3 regions of the Patulibacter defluvii genome follow, and region 3 is predicted to be linked to each of the others. Evidence: riboswitches for the same ligand, from Rfam matches in the RefSeq annotation. Region 3 holds a riboswitch; each other region holds the start of a gene.
The links. A riboswitch is a leader RNA that binds a small molecule or an ion and turns the genes downstream of it on or off. The one in region 3 is predicted to bind cobalamin.

Region 1 (4,800 bases), on a different contig from region 3:
AGGTCTTCCTCGACTGGCTGCGCGACGCCCGGCCCGACCTGGTCGACCGCTACGAGGAGCTCTACCGCCACGGCCCCTACCTGCCGAAGGCCGAGAGCCTGCGGCTGACCCGCTCGATCAGCGAGGACGAGCGCTCCGGTCCCCGCAGCTGGTCCCCCGTCGCCCGCGCGCGCTTCGGCGGCACCGCCGCCCGTCCGCGCGGCGGCTCGCGGCCCGACGGCGGACCGCGGCGACCGGGAAGCCGCCGCCGCGACGTCCAGCAGTCGCTCTTCTGATCCGGCCGGCCCTTAGCCTGGATCCACCGATTCTCGGGTCGCCTCGGCGCGGATGACCGGCGACGGTGGCCGCGCCACAGGATCTGATGGTCACCGACCGTCATCACCTGTGGCCCGACCACCGTCTTGGTCCTCCACGCCGAGGCTCAACCGACCACCGGTGGATCCAGGCTCAGTCGGCCCGCGGGTGGCGCGAGGCGACCAGCCACGGACCGACCCGCTCGGTGCCGGGCGCGGCCACCAGCACCAGCGTCCGCATCGCCACCCGCTCGGCGTCGAAGCCGGCCAGGGTGGCGACCTCGAGCCGCTCCTCGTCGCGGCCGACGTCGGTGGCCAGCGCCACCGGATCGCCGCCGTCGCGGTGCTCCAGCAGCAGCTCGCGCGCCCGGTCCAGCTGCCAGGTCCGCGTCCGCGAGCGGGGGTTGTAGATCGCCAGCGCCAGGTCGGTCGCGGCCAGCGCGGCGATCCGCGCCTCGACCCGCTCCCACGGGATCAGGACGTCGGAGAGCGAGACCGTCGCGAAGTCGCCCAGCGGCGCGCCGAGCCGGGCCGCCGTCGCCACCGCCGCCGTCACGCCGGGGACGACCTCGACCTCGGGCCGCCGATCGTCCGGCAGCGCGGCCGCCGCCCGCAGGGCCAGGCCCGCCATCCCGAAGATCCCGGCGTCGCCCGACGACACCAACGCCACCCGTCGGCCCTCGGCCGCCAGCGCCAGCGCCTCCTCGGCCCGCTCGCGCTCGCCGCCCATCGTGCCGCGCCGCTGCTCCTGCTCGGGACGCAACAGGTCGGCGCACTGGTCGACGTACGGCCCGTAGCCGACGATCACCTCGGCCGCCGCCACCGCCTCGGCCGCGCGGCCGGTGCGGGTGGCCGCGCCTCCCGGGCCGAGGCCGACGATCCAGAGCACTCCCGACATCGCCGGAACTCTACGAACGGGCGGCCGACGGCGGCCGGCCGATGCCGCTCAGGGGGTCGCGGCGCCGCTGGTCGCCGGGGTCGGGGTCGTGGTCGCGGTCGCCCCGCCGCCGGTGCCCGCACCCGAGCCTGCGCCGCCGCCGGCCGCCACCCCGCCCGAGCCCGCGACGCCACCGGCCACGCCACCGCCGCCCACGACGCCACCGGCCACGCCGCCACCGCCGGTGCCGCCTCCGCCGCCCGCGGCCGCGTCGGTGCCGCCGGTGGTCGGGGTCTCGCCGGAACCGCCCGCGCCGGCCCCGACGCTGCCGTCGTCCGTGCCCGCGCCCGGGCGGCCGCTCCCCGACTCCGCGCTGCCGCCGGGCGTCGTCGGGCCGCTGCCGTCGACCGGCGTGCCGCCCAGCGGCTCGTCGGCCGTCGGGACGTGGACCTGGACGCCGACGCCCGCGTTGCCGCGCGCGGTCGGATCGTCGCCCTCGCCCCCGGGCGTCGCGCCCTCGGGCAGCGGCAGATCGACGCTGGTGCCGCCGTCGGTCGGCGTGCCCGGCGTGCTCGGCAGCGGCAGCCGGACCTCGACCGCCGCCCCGTCGGCCGTCGACGGCGCGCTCGGCCCGTCGCCCTGGCTCGGCTTGCCCGGCGCGCGGACCGCGATCGGGGCCCGCACCTCGACGACGTTGCTGACGCCGTCGCCGGCGCCCGAGTCGTCGGTGGTGACGGCGTCGCTGCCCTTGGGCTGCGCGGCCAGCTGCAGCCGCACCCGCACCCGCGGCGGCGCGACGCCGACCGGCGCGTCGTCGACGAGGTCGACCCGCGCCAGCAGCGCCAGCGGCCCGTCGACCTGGCGCGCGTGGCGCTTCAGCTCGGCGACCGCGTCGGCGTCCAGCTTCAACCGCAGGTCGAGCTGCGGCGGCACCGCCGTGCTCAGCCGCGGAACGGTGGCGGTCGGGGTCGGGGTCGGGGCGATCGCCTCGGGCGAGGCGGCCAGCCGCAGCCGGACCTCGCTGCCCGGCTCGAGGGTGGTCGCACCGTCCGCGCCCGCCAGCGTCACGCCGAGCACCCGCAGCCGCACGCGCGAGGTCGCCGGCTCCTCCGGGGTGCCCGGGGTCGGCGTCGACGGGCTCGGCGAGGAGGGCGTCCCGGTCGAGGGATCGACGCCGCCGGCGCCGCCGCCCGCGAAGCCGGAGCCGGAATCGCGCCCGCCGCGACCACCGTCGCCTTCGCCCCCGCGGCCGCCGGGTCGACCGCCACCGGAGCCGCTGCCGCTGCCCGGCCCCGCGCTGCCGCCCAGCCCCAGGCCGAGGCCGAGCCCGCCGCTCGCGCGCCCGCCGGCCGCCGGCCCGTCGACGACGCCGCCGGAGCCGCCGGCGCTGGCGCGCGGGCCGTTGCGATCCGTGCCGGAGCCGGCCGCGACGGCGCGGGCCACCGGCAGCGCGCGCGACTCGGCGTCGCCGACCAGGTCGCGGACGCCAGGGCCCGACGCGGGGCCGAAGGCCACGCCCACGGTCAACGTGCCCACCGCGAGGGTGGCGCCCACCGCGGCCGCCACCGCGAAGTCCTTGCGGGCACGTCGATCCATCCTCCACGGGGTCGACCACGCGCGCGTGGGACTGGACGACCGTCCACCGCCTCTGGACGAACGTTCTAAGCCCGGCAGTGGACAGCGTGCGCAGCTGGCCGAACGATCGAGACGGCCGTGCCGACGGCGACCGATCACCGCCGGCGACGACCGTCCGCTACGGTTTCGACCTCCGTGGTGGTGCGCGGAAGCCGGTGCAAGTCCGGCACGGTCGCGCCACTGTGACGGCCCGCTCCGCGGCCGAAGTCAGGAACGACACCGCCACGGCCGCCGAACGAGGGACGCGACATCCCGATGGAGCACCGATTCCCGACCGCCGCCGGCCGCGCGGCCTCCCTCCCACCCCGCTCGCGGAGCGGGACGTGACCGTCCACCTGGTCGGCGCCGGCCCCGGCGACCCCGACCTGCTGACCGTCCGCGCCGCCGAGCTGCTGCGGCGCGCCGAGGTGGTCGTCAGCGACCGCCCCTCGACCGACCCGGTCGTCGCCTTGGCGCCGCCCGCGGCCGAGCGGATCCTCGTCGGCAAGGCCCCCGGCCAGCCGGCGCTGCCGCAGGAGCAGGTCGGCCAGCTGCTGGTCGAGCTGGGGCGCAGCGGCCGCGAGGTGGTGCGGCTGAAGAGCGGCGACCCGTTCGTGGCCGCCCGCGGCGGCGAGGAGGCGCTGGCCCTGCAGCGGGCCGGGGTGCCGTTCACGATCGTGCCCGGGATCAGCGCCGGCCTCGCCGCCCCCGCCTTCGCCGGGATCCCGGTCCACGTCCGCCAGCGCTCGCGGGTGGTCACGATCCTGGCCGGCAACAGCGATCCCGAGTACCCGGGCGAGGTCGACTGGGCCGCGCTCGCCGCGCTCGGCGGGACGATCGTCGTGCTGACCGGCCGCTCGCGGATGCGGCGGATCGCCGGCTGGCTGATCGACGGCGGCCTGCCCGCCAGCACGCCGGTGGCGGCGATCAGCGCCGCCGGCCGTGCCGGCCACCAGCGGACCGTCCGCGGCACGCTCGCCGCGCTGCCGCCGCGGCTCGACCCGCCGGTCACCTTCGTGATCGGCGACGTCGCCGAGATCGACCTCGCCTGGTTCGCCGACGGCCGCGCCGAGACGGTCGCCGAGACCGGCGCCGAGGCCCCGATCGCGCCCGCCGACGGGAGGCCCCGTGCACATCCCTGAGGGCTTCCTGACCGGCCAGGTGACCGGCGTCGGGACCGCGGTCGCCGTCGCCGGCCTGGCCTTCTGCGTCCGCAAGGCCGACGTCACCGGCGAGGACGGCCGGCTGCCGCTGGCCGGGCTGGCCGGCGCCTTCTTCCTGGTCGGCGACTCGCCGTTCGTGCCGATCGGCGTCGGCACCCAGGGCCACCTGCTCGGCGGCACGCTCGCCGTCGCGCTGCTCGGACCGTGGCTGGGGGCGCTGACGATCAGCGTCGTCACGATCGTCCAGGCGCTGGTCCAGGGCGACGGCGGGATCACCACCCTCGGCCTGAACATCGTCAACGGCGCGCTGGTGCCGGCCTTCGTCGGCTGGCCGATCCTGCGCGCGATCCAGCGGGCGGTGGCGTCGGTCCGCGGCCGCGGATCGCCGGGCGGGCTGGCGCTCGCCTGCGGGGCCGCGGCGTTCGTCAACGTGGTGCTGGCCAGCGTCCTCTTCGTGGCCGAGTACGCGCTCGGGCACAAGACCCCGATCGACCTCGGCGCGCTGGCGGGGACGACGATCGGCACCTACGCGGTGGTGGCCGTGATCGAGGCGGTGATCACCGCCGGGGTCGTCGCCGCGCTGCTGGCGCGGCGGCCTGACCTGGTGCTGATCGCCCCGCCCGAGCTGCGGCGACCGCAGCGCCGTCCGCGGCCGACCCCGCGCGCGGCGGCGAGCGTGCCGCCGCCCGCCGGCAGCGAGCCGGAGCGCGCGCGCCCGGCGGCACCGCCCCCGCCGCCCGGCTGCGAGCCGCAGCGCTCGACCGCCGACGTCCCCGCCCTCACCTCCCGACCGGAAGAAGGATCCGCGTGAGCGACACGCCCCCCGCCGACGACGGCGCCACCGCCGCCGACC
Region 2 (4,800 bases), on a different contig from region 3:
AGCACGCCGCCGTGAACGCCCGTAAGGGCGCCGGTAATCGGAAGCAGCGTGCGGTGACGCGAAGTCACGAGGGGGATGATGCCGGATCGGCGGCGCCGGCGCCACCCGCGGTGGACGGACGGCCGTCGAGGGCCTTCCGCAGCACGATCAGCTCGAGGTCGTCGCGGCGGGGGATCCCGTAGCGCGGGTCGCCGTAGGGGAACGGCCGCCGCTCGCCGGTGCGGACGTAGCCGCGGCGCTCGTACCAGGCGATCAGCGCGGTCCGCTGGACGAGCACGGTGATCTCGGCGGCGGGCAGCGACCAGCGCTCGCGGAGCAGCGCCTCGGCCGCGGCCAGCAGCCGGCGGCCGCTGCCGCGGTCCTGCTCGCCGGGCCGCACGGCGACCATCCCGACGTAGCCGATCGGGCCGCGGTCGGCGACGTGGCAGCAGGCGACGATCCCGCCGGCGTCCTCCAGCAGCACGATCGCGCTGCCGGGGGCGGCGATCAGGCCGGCGACCTCGTCGCGGTCGGTCCGCTGGCCGTCGAGCAGGTCGGCCTCGGTGGTCCAGCCGGCGCGGCTGGCGTCGCCGCGGTAGGCCGACTCGACCAGGGCGGTGACGGCGGCGACGTCCGCGGGGCCGGCCAGCCGCGGCGACGGGAGCGCGGGGGAGCGGGGGTCGTCGGCCATCGCCGGGACGCTAGCGCGGCCCGCGGTCCGGGCCGTCGCCCGCGGCCGCGACGGCGCTGCCGGGGCCGGGCAGCACGTCGACGTCGTCGCCGTGCATCGGCGCGCCGCAGTGCCCGCAGCGCAGTTCGGGCCGGCTGATCTCGCCGCAGGCGTGGTGGCGGTAGAGGACCGGCGGCCCGGCCGCGCCGGCCAGCCAGCGGTCGCCCCAGCCGGCCATCACCATCAGCACGTCGACCAGCTCCATGCCCTTGGCGGTCAGGTGGTACTCGAAGCGCGGCCGGCGGTCGTAGGGGCGGCGCTCCAGGACCCCGTGCTCGACCAGGTGGTTCAGCCGCTCGGTCAGCACCTTGCGCGAGATGCCGAGGTCGGCCTGGATCTGGTCGAAGCGCCGCACCCCGACCCAGACGTCGCGCAGGATCAGCGGCGACCACGGCTCGCCGATCACGTCCAGCGTGCGGGCGATCGAGCAGGCCATGTCGCCGAAGCTGGTCCGTTGCATGACCGGATCCTAGCAATCGGGGTTCCTTTACGGAACTCGACCTGGTACGTTGCTCGAAGTCTCTTGAAGGAACCCAGGAAAGAGGAGCAGGAACGATGAGCAAGGTCATCAGCGCGCTGTCGGTCTCGGTCGACGGCTTCATCACCGGTCGCGACCCGGGACCGGGGCGGGGGCTCGGCGACGGCGGCGCCCTCTTCGACTGGTACTTCGACGGCGACGTCGAGAGCACGGTCTTCTCCGGCTTCCGGCTGAGTGAGGCGAGCGTCGGCTTCTTCGACGCCCAGGCGTCGCGGGTCGGGGCCAGCGTCGCCGGCCGTCGCACCTACGACGACTCGAACCGCTTCGGCGACGACGGCGCGCCGCACCCGCGGGCGCCGCTGTTCGTGGTCAGCCACCGGCCGGCACCGCGGATGGGCGGCCGCCAGACGCTGATCACCAGCGGGGTCGCGGACGCGATCGCCGCGGCCCGCGAGGCCGCCGGCGACAAGGACGTGGCGCTGATGGGCGGGGTGCTGGTGACCGAGGCGCTGAAGGCGGGGCTGGTCGACGAGCTGATCCTGCACCAGGTGCCGGTGCTGCTCGGCGGCGGGCGGCGCTACTTCCACGAGCTGCCCGAGCACGTCGACCTGCGGCTGCGGGAGTCGATCGCGGCCCCGGGCGTCACCCACCTGCACTACGAGGTGGTCCGATGATCCTCGTCACCGGCGGGCTCGGCATGATCGGGGCCCACACCGCCCGCGCGTTGGTCGACCTCGGCCACGAGGTGGTCGTGACCGGTCACCGGCGGACGACGCTGCCGTCGTTCCTGGAGGGCCGGGTGGCGGTCGAGGCGCTCGACGTCCGCGACCGCGACGCGTTCCTGGCCCTCGGCGAGCGCCACGAGTTCGCGGCGATCGTCCACCTGGCCGGCAGCGTGCCCGGCGAGGATCCGGTGGCCTTCCTCCGCGACGAAACGGCCGGGCTGCTGAACGCGCTCGACGCCGCCCGCGCCTGGGGCGTCCGGCGGTTCGCCGTCGCCAGCAGCCTCGGGGTCTACGTGGGCCGCGAGGAGGTCCCCTGGCACGAGGGCCTGGCGCTGCCGACGGCGCCGCTGCCGCACCTGATCTTGGCCTTCAAGAAGGCGGTCGAGCCGCTGGTGACCCACGCCCTGGCCGGCAGCGGGGTCGAGCCGCTGGTGCTGCGGATCGGGACGATCTGGGGCCCGCTGGGCGATCCGGAGTCGCCGTTCTTCCCGATCCCGTCGTACATCAGCGCCGCGCTGCGGGGCGAGGAGCCGCCGCCGCTCCACGCCGACGACGGCGGCGACCGCTGCTACGCCCCCGACGCCGGCCGGGCGATCGCGCTGCTGACCACCGCCGAGCGCCTGCGGCACCAGGTCTACGACGTCTCCAGCGGCCGCCCGGCGACCAACCGCGAGTTCGTCGAGGCGCTGCGGGCGGCCCTCCCCGACCTACAGCTGGAGCTGCGGCCGGGACGTCAGGACGGGCCGGGCCCGGATCCCTACCTGGACGTCGCCCGCCTGCGCGAGGAGACCGGCTTCGTCCCGGCCTTCGACGTCGCGGCGGCGGTCGCCGACTACGTCGCCTGGCGACGGGAGAACGAGCGCTGACGCCCGTCTCCACGGGGCCGGAGTGAGGGTTCCCTAAGGTAGATGGCCCCCGATCCGAGGACCGTGCCGTGCCCCAGACGACCGCCACCGAGACCCCGAGCCGCCCCGTCCGCCGTCCCCGTCGCGCCACCGTGCTGGAGCGCGAGGCGCTGACGCCGCACCTGATCCGGCTGGTGCTCGGCGGCGAGGGGCTGGAGGGGTTCGCCGCCGGCGAGTTCAGCGACCACTACGTGAAGCTGCTGTTCCCGCCGGCCGGCGCGCCCTACGGCCCCGACGCCGATGTCGAGCAGGTCCGCGCCACGCTCCCGCGCGAGCAGTGGCCGCGGATGCGCACCTACACCGTGCGGGCCTGGGACCCGGCCGCCGGGCGGCTGACGATCGACGTCGTCGTCCACGGCGACGTCGGCTTCGGCGGGCCGTGGGCCAGCGCCGTCCGGCCCGGCGACCTGATCCAGCTGCTCGGGCCGGGGGGCGGCTACGCGCCCGACCCGTCCGCCGACTGGCACCTGCTGATCGGGGACCCGAGCGTGGTGCCGGCGATCGCCGCGTCGCTGCCGCGGATCCCCGACGGCGTGCCGACGATCGTGCTGGTCGAGAGCGCCGGCCCCGACGACGAGACCCCGCTCGACGCCCCGCCGCAGGCCGACGTCCGCTGGCTGCGGCGGGCGCCCGACGAGCCGCACGGCAGCGCGCTACTGCGGGTGCTGGAGGACCTGGAGCTGCCCGCCGGCCGCCCGCAGCTGTTCCTCCACGGCGAGGCCGGCGCCGTCCGCGCAATCCGCCGCCGGCTGCTGGTCGAGCGCGGGCTGCCGCGCGACGGCCACTCGATCTCCGGCTACTGGAAGCACCGCCGCGACGACGAGGCGTGGCGGGCGGAGAAGGCCCAGTGGCTGGCCGAGGTCGAGGCCGACGACCGCTGATCGGGGCGCCGGTCGGATAGGCTGGCGGGCGAGCCAGTCGTACCCACGAGGTGGGTCAGGGAATCCGGTCCAAAGCCGGAGCTGACGCGCAGCGGTAGGGGGGACGGGCGGTGCATCGGCCACTGGCCTCGGCGTCCCGCACGGACGGCGACCGGGAAGGCGCGCCACCCGACGATCCCGAGCCCGAAGACCTGCTGGCTCACGTTCCGACGCCTCGGCGTCGAGCGGATCAGTCCACGGACCCCGCGACTTCGGGTCCTGATCGAAGGCCATCTCCGATGCTCCAACGCCCCACCGTCCGCGGCCTCGCTGCGGCTCTCGCCACCGTCGGCCTGCTGGCGCTCGCCGGCTGCGGCGACGACGACCCCTCCGCGACCGCCGCGGCCGCCACGACCGGCGCGATCGAGGTCCGCAACTGCGGCGTCGAACGCCGCTACCGCGGTCCCGTCCGGCGGATCGTCGCGACCAGCAACTCCGCCAACGTCGGCACCCTGATCCGGGTCGGCGCGGCCCGCCAGATCGCGGCGATGTCGCTCAGCCCCGGCAACGATCCGGTGATGGAGCGCTACGGCGCCTCCGTCGCGTCGATCCCGCGGCTCCAGAGCCCGATCGCCCTGGAGGCCGTCGTGGCCCGCCGGCCCGACCTGCTGATCGGCTCCTACAGCGGCCTCTTCGCCGGCGCGAGCGGCGTCACCGAGGAGCGGGCCCGCGCCCGCCGGATCGCGACCTACGTGATCTCCGACAGCTGCCGCCAGGACCCGGCCAAGGGCAGGGACTCGGCGCTCGGGACGATGGGCCCGTGGGACGCCGTCCGCGCCGACCTGGCGAACTACGGGGCGCTGACCGGCCACCGCGAGCGGGCCGCCGACGCTCGCCGCGAGCTCGACCGGCGGCTGGCCGCGCTGCGGGCGGCGCCACGGCCGCGCCGGGCGCCGCGGGTGCTGCTCTACGACAGCGGCGAGAAGGACCTGTACACCTCGGGCCGCAACGGAGCGCCGCAGGGGATCATCGACGCGGCCGGCGGCCGCAACGTCTTCGCCGACGTCGACACGACCTGGTTCCGGGCCAGCTGGGAGCGGGTGGCGCGGGCCCGCCCGGATCT
Region 3 (4,800 bases):
GGGGACGGCGGTGATCGCCTCCGAGGCGGTGCCGGCGGTGCCCAGGGCCACGTTCTTGGTCGCGGTGACCTCGCCGAGACCGCCGTTGGCGGTCATGTCGACGACCGAATAGGTCAGGTCGCCCTTGCCGGGACCGGAGCCGTGGTTGACCGAGGCCTCGGCGCTGGTCGTGACCACGAAGTAGCGGCCCGGGTGGCCGATCGCCGGGAACGCCGCGACCGTCTGCGTGGCCGAGTCGTTGCCCAGCAGCCCGGCGCCGTTGGGCATCAGGTCGCTGTTGCGGTCGTAGACCTGCTGGCCGTTGGACCAGAACAGCAGCGTGCCGTCGACGTCGGTGACGACGGTCGAGCCCTCGACCGCCGACTTGCTGCCGACCGTGGCCGTCGTCGCGGTCCCGGAGGTGCCGAAGTCGATGTGGCCGCGGGTGCCGAAGTACCAGTGGCGCTCGGTGGCGCGAACCTGGCCGGGGGTGCAGAGCTGGAGCGGTGGCGCGGCGGTCGCCGTGGTGGCCAGCGTGAGGCTGCCGGCGAGCACGGTGGCCAGCGCCAGCAGGCGTCGCAGACCGCGGCGCCGGGGGGCGCGCGGCTGCGCTCGATCGCCCGCGACCCGCGGGTCGAGCGTCGGTGGGGTCATTGGTCCCTTTGGTCGTGTGTCGCCGGGTCGGCGCCGACGAGCCCAGGGGGAGGCTGCGAATCGGCCGCCGCGGCGGGGGTGACCGACCCAGGGTAGGTGGGCCACGACGGTGATTCGGCCCGTATCGTCGGTTTCACCTGGGTGAAACAGGGGATGGTCGTGCGGCTCGCGATCCGGCCGGCGGCGCGCTAGCGTGGGGGACGGAGCCGATCCACCCCGACCGCGGGGCCAGGGAACCCGGTGCGACTCCGGGACTGACGCGCAGCGGTGAGGGCGGGGATCGTGGCCACGACGCCACTGGAGCCGACGGACCGACCGTCCGCCGGCCTGGGAAGGCGGCCGCGATCGATCCCGCCCGAGTCCGAAGACCTGTCGGCTTCGCGCCCGGACGACCGTCCGGCGCGCCCAGGCAATCGTGGCCGCGCGCAACGGCCACCGCGGAAGGAGAAGGACCGATGGCAGGCGACGCCGGAAGCGGCAGGCGCGGGGAGCGGACGGAACGTCCCGGCCCGGCGGTGCTCGAGCGGCTGCCCGCGATGACCACCACCGGCGTCGGCAGCCTGCCGTTCGCCGAGCCGGCCGCGGCGGTCCGCCACGCGACCCGCGCCTACGGGCTGCCCTTCTGCCCGCAGCTGCCGCCGCTCGACGGCGACATGGTCAGCGAGTGGCTGGGGCCGGACTGGGCGCGGGCGTCCTGCGGCTGGTCGGCCGACCGCGACCGCGAGCGGCCGGTGGCGTGGGACGCGGTGCGGGCGGCGCTGGCCCAGCGCCCGCCCGCGCACCGGCTGGTGAAGCTGCAGGTGACCGGGCCGCTGACGCTGGCGATCGCGCTCGAGCGGGCCGCCGGCCGTCCCGGCCACGGTCGCGAGGCGCGGGCGCTGGCGCGCGACGTCGGCGCCTGGCTGGCGGCCAACGTCGGCGGCCAGGCCGCGCTGCTGCGCGAGCAGGGTCTCGACGCGCTGGTGGTCGTCGACGAGCCGGGCCTGGCCCACGCCGACCTGGCCGCCGCCGACGCCTGGGCGCCGCTGGCCCGCAGCGGCGCGGCCTGGGGGCTGCACGTCTGCTCGCAGGTGCCGTGGGCGGCGGTGGTGGCGGCCGCGCCGGACGTGCTCTCGTTCGACGTCACCCGCTACCCGGTCGGCGGCGAGGCGGCCGACGCGGTCGCCGCGCTGCTGGCCGGCGGCGGCCGGATCGCCTGGGGCGCGGTCGATCCGGTCCGGCCCGACGGTCCGGCCAACGTCGCCTCGCGGGTGACGGCGGCGGTCGCGGCGGTCGCGGCCCGTGGTCCCGCGATCGAGCGGGTCTTCGCCCGCAGCCTCGTCACGCCCTCGTGCGGCACCGGCCGGCTGACGCCGCGGCGCGAGCGGCTGGTCGCCTCGGTGCTGGCCGCGGGGGCGGAGGTGGCGCTGGCCGCCCGCGCCGCCTGGCCGGGCGAGCGGGCGGCCTGAGCGGCGCGGGCGCGACCGCCGGCCCGCCGTCGTCGGCGGGCCGGCGAGCGCGTTCTTGGTCAGGCGCGGCGGCGGAGGGTCGCCACGGCGGCCAGGCCGAGCGCGACGACCGCCACCACCAGCGCGACGATCGTCAGCGCGTCGCTGTCGTCGTCCTTCGCGGCGGTGGCGGCGGGCGCGGCCTGGCCCTTGCCCGCGCCCGGCGCGGTGGCGGTCGGCGTCGCCTCGCCGTGGGTGCTGACCACGTCCTGCGGGACGGCCGACTCCGACAGCTCGACCGTCGGCGCCGGGTTCTCGCTGTCGGCGCTGCCGATCCAGCGCGCGACCTCGCCGTCCGAGTACTGCTGCAGCGCCTTGAACGTCAGCGTCCCGGTCCGGACCGGGTTGCGGGCGATGAACCGCAGCTCGGCGTAGGCGCCCGGCGGCACCCGGCCGCCGGTCCAGCGGATCTCCGACGGCTGGTCGCCGCGTCGCACCACCTTCGCCTTCCAGCCGGGCGTGGCCTCGACCAGCAGGAAGTCGATCCCCTTCGGCAGCTGCACCCGGACCGCGGTCGTGTCGGCCGCCTGCTCCTCGTTCGGCACCGTCACCCGGTACCGCTGGAGGTCGGCCGGGCGCGAGGCCGACGGCTGGACGGTCACGTGGGCCGACGCGGCCGGGGCCAGCAGCAGCGTCGCCGCCACCGCCCCGGCCGCGATCCGCCGCCGTCGCGCTCGGGCGCTCACGAGGCCGGGGCGTTCGCGACCACCTGCAGCACCGAGGCCGGGTGGTCGGACGACGGGCCGCCCGACCAGCGGACGATCTCGGGCCGCTTGCGACCGCCGCCCTTGCCCGTGTAGTACTGGTCGATCTTGAACGTCAGCGCCTGCGGCGTGGCCGGGTTCTGGAACCGGATCGGCCACTCGCCGTAGAACCGCGGCGCGATCTCGTCGCTGGTCCGGCGGGCGGTCCAGGTGATCCGGCTGATCGCCACCACGTCGCCGCCCTCGGCGTCCTTCTGGCCGGTCTTGCGGGTCTTCAGCGTCACCTTCCAGTCGGGCAGCTGGCGGACCGAGATCGAGGTCCGGATCGCGCTCGGGACCAGCAGCGAGACCTTGAAGGTCCGCTGCTTGGCGGTCTCGTTCGGGGCCCGCAGGACGAAGGTCCCGCGGGCGGCGGTCAGCAGCGGGCCCTGCGGCTGCAGCGGGCTGACGGTGGCGTGGGCGCCGGCGGCGGCCGGCAGCAGCAGGGCGGCCGCGGCGGTGCCGGTGGCCAGGAGGGCGATGCGGTTCATGGGGTTCTCGGTTCCTCGGACGGTGATCGGGCGGCGGCGCTCAGCTGGCACGGACGGCGAAGCGGGTCGTGAACGAGCGCTTCTTGCCGCTGCGCGAATAGCGGCCGGAGACGGTGATCTGGTAGGCGCCGGCGCGGGGGAAGGTCAGCCGCGCGCTGCGGCTGCCGGCGCGGTTGGCGACGGTCCGGCCGCTGCTGTCGGTGACGCGGATCCGCACGCTGCGGTACGAGAAGCGCGCCCGCTTCGGGACGGCGACCCGGACGACCTTGACGGTCGCGGGGCGGCCGGCGGCGGGGGCGTCGTCGGGCAGCACGTGGACGGTGACGGTGGCGCCGTTGGACGACGCGCTCTGGTGGGCCTGGGCGCTGGCGGCGAGGGCCAGCGCGCCGGTCAGGGCGAGCACGCTCAGCGCCGCCGGGATCGAGCGGTTCATGAGGACCTCCGGGGTCCGTGGTTCTGGGTGCGGCGGCGGGCCCCGGCGGCGATCGGGCGATCGCGTCCGGGACGGGCCGGCCGGCGGTTCGGGGCGCCGCCCGAGGGCGGCGCGGCGGGAACGGCCGCGCGCACCGCTCCCGATCGGGAGCGGTGGACGGGCGCGGGCCAGCGCCGGGGGCGCTAGCGGACGGGCAGCGCCGCTGGTGGCGGCCGGACCGCGAGCGCGGCGGCGATCAGCCGCCCACCGCGGGGCACCCGGCCTCGGGGCCGGACGGGGGCGACCCGCAGGCTGCGGGCCGGGCGGACGCGGCGGGCGCGCCAGGCGCGGGCCAGCCGCGCGATCCGGTCCTCGCCGACGTAGTGGCCGCTGAGCAGCAGCGCGAACAGCGCCACCGCGGGGGCCAGCGTCAGCAGCACCGAGGCGCTGTCGGGCACGAGCGCCGCGACGACGAGCATCGCGATCGCGGCGAGCGCCGCGGTCGCGCGGATGCCGGTCCGCATCGACATTGCGCCGGAGCCTAGCGGTCGGTCGCCGCCGGCGCGGGGCCGGCGGCGACGGTTCAGGCCCGGTCCATCAGCGCCGCGACGCGCTTGTTCAGCAGCCGCATCACGACGTCGTAGCCGAACGGGAAGTAGCGCTGGCCCAGGTAGCCGAAGCGGATGTCGGGCGAGGTGAAGACCATCTCGCGGTTGCGCTCGACCCCGCGCAGGATCGCCGCGGCGGCGCGCTCGGGGCTGACGGCGTGGCGGGCGAAGCGGTTGATCTCGCGGTCGACGCGCTGGTCGGAGCGGTCGACCCCGACCAGCTCGACGCTCTGGACCAGCGGCGTGGCGACGGCGCCGGGGCAGACCAGGCTGACTCGGATCCCGTGCCGGCGGAGGTCGAACCGCAGCACCTCGGAGACGCCGCGGAGGCCGAACTTGCTGGCGCTGTAGGCGGCGTGCAGCGGCAGGCCGAAGAGCCCGGCGGCGGACGAGACGTTGACCAGGTGGCCGCCGCGACCGGCCTCG

Region 1: another riboswitch for cobalamin. It lies ahead of cobA (uroporphyrinogen-III C-methyltransferase); the one in region 3 lies ahead of SH587_RS04215 (uroporphyrinogen decarboxylase/cobalamine-independent methonine synthase family protein).
Region 2: another riboswitch for cobalamin. It lies ahead of SH587_RS12230 (ABC transporter substrate-binding protein); the one in region 3 lies ahead of SH587_RS04215 (uroporphyrinogen decarboxylase/cobalamine-independent methonine synthase family protein).

The regions. Positions count from the first base shown of each region.
Region 1 covers NZ_JAWZSQ010000008.1:179,574-184,373, reverse strand. The annotation lists gene SH587_RS11005 (radical SAM protein) at 1-275, shown strand, start outside; gene cobJ (precorrin-3B C(17)-methyltransferase) at 448-1,191, opposite strand; gene SH587_RS10995 (hypothetical protein) at 1,240-2,766, opposite strand; adenosylcobalamin (AdoCbl) riboswitch at 2,939-3,033, shown strand; gene cobA (uroporphyrinogen-III C-methyltransferase) at 3,129-3,926, shown strand; gene SH587_RS10985 (energy-coupling factor ABC transporter permease) at 3,913-4,758, shown strand.
Region 2 covers NZ_JAWZSQ010000010.1:60,384-65,183, reverse strand. The annotation lists gene SH587_RS12255 (GNAT family N-acetyltransferase) at 65-670, opposite strand; gene SH587_RS12250 (winged helix-turn-helix transcriptional regulator) at 681-1,169, opposite strand; gene SH587_RS12245 (dihydrofolate reductase family protein) at 1,265-1,861, shown strand; gene SH587_RS12240 (NAD-dependent epimerase/dehydratase family protein) at 1,858-2,778, shown strand; gene SH587_RS12235 (siderophore-interacting protein) at 2,847-3,698, shown strand; cobalamin riboswitch at 3,716-3,911, shown strand; gene SH587_RS12230 (ABC transporter substrate-binding protein) at 3,977-4,800, shown strand, end outside.
Region 3 covers NZ_JAWZSQ010000003.1:40,470-45,269, forward strand. The annotation lists gene SH587_RS04210 (hypothetical protein) at 1-633, opposite strand, end outside; cobalamin riboswitch at 864-1,004, shown strand; gene SH587_RS04215 (uroporphyrinogen decarboxylase/cobalamine-independent methonine synthase family protein) at 1,170-2,081, shown strand; gene SH587_RS04220 (DUF1775 domain-containing protein) at 2,141-2,806, opposite strand; gene SH587_RS04225 (DUF1775 domain-containing protein) at 2,803-3,354, opposite strand; gene SH587_RS04230 (hypothetical protein) at 3,395-3,787, opposite strand; gene SH587_RS04235 (hypothetical protein) at 3,970-4,296, opposite strand; gene SH587_RS04240 (SDR family oxidoreductase) at 4,350-4,800, opposite strand, start outside.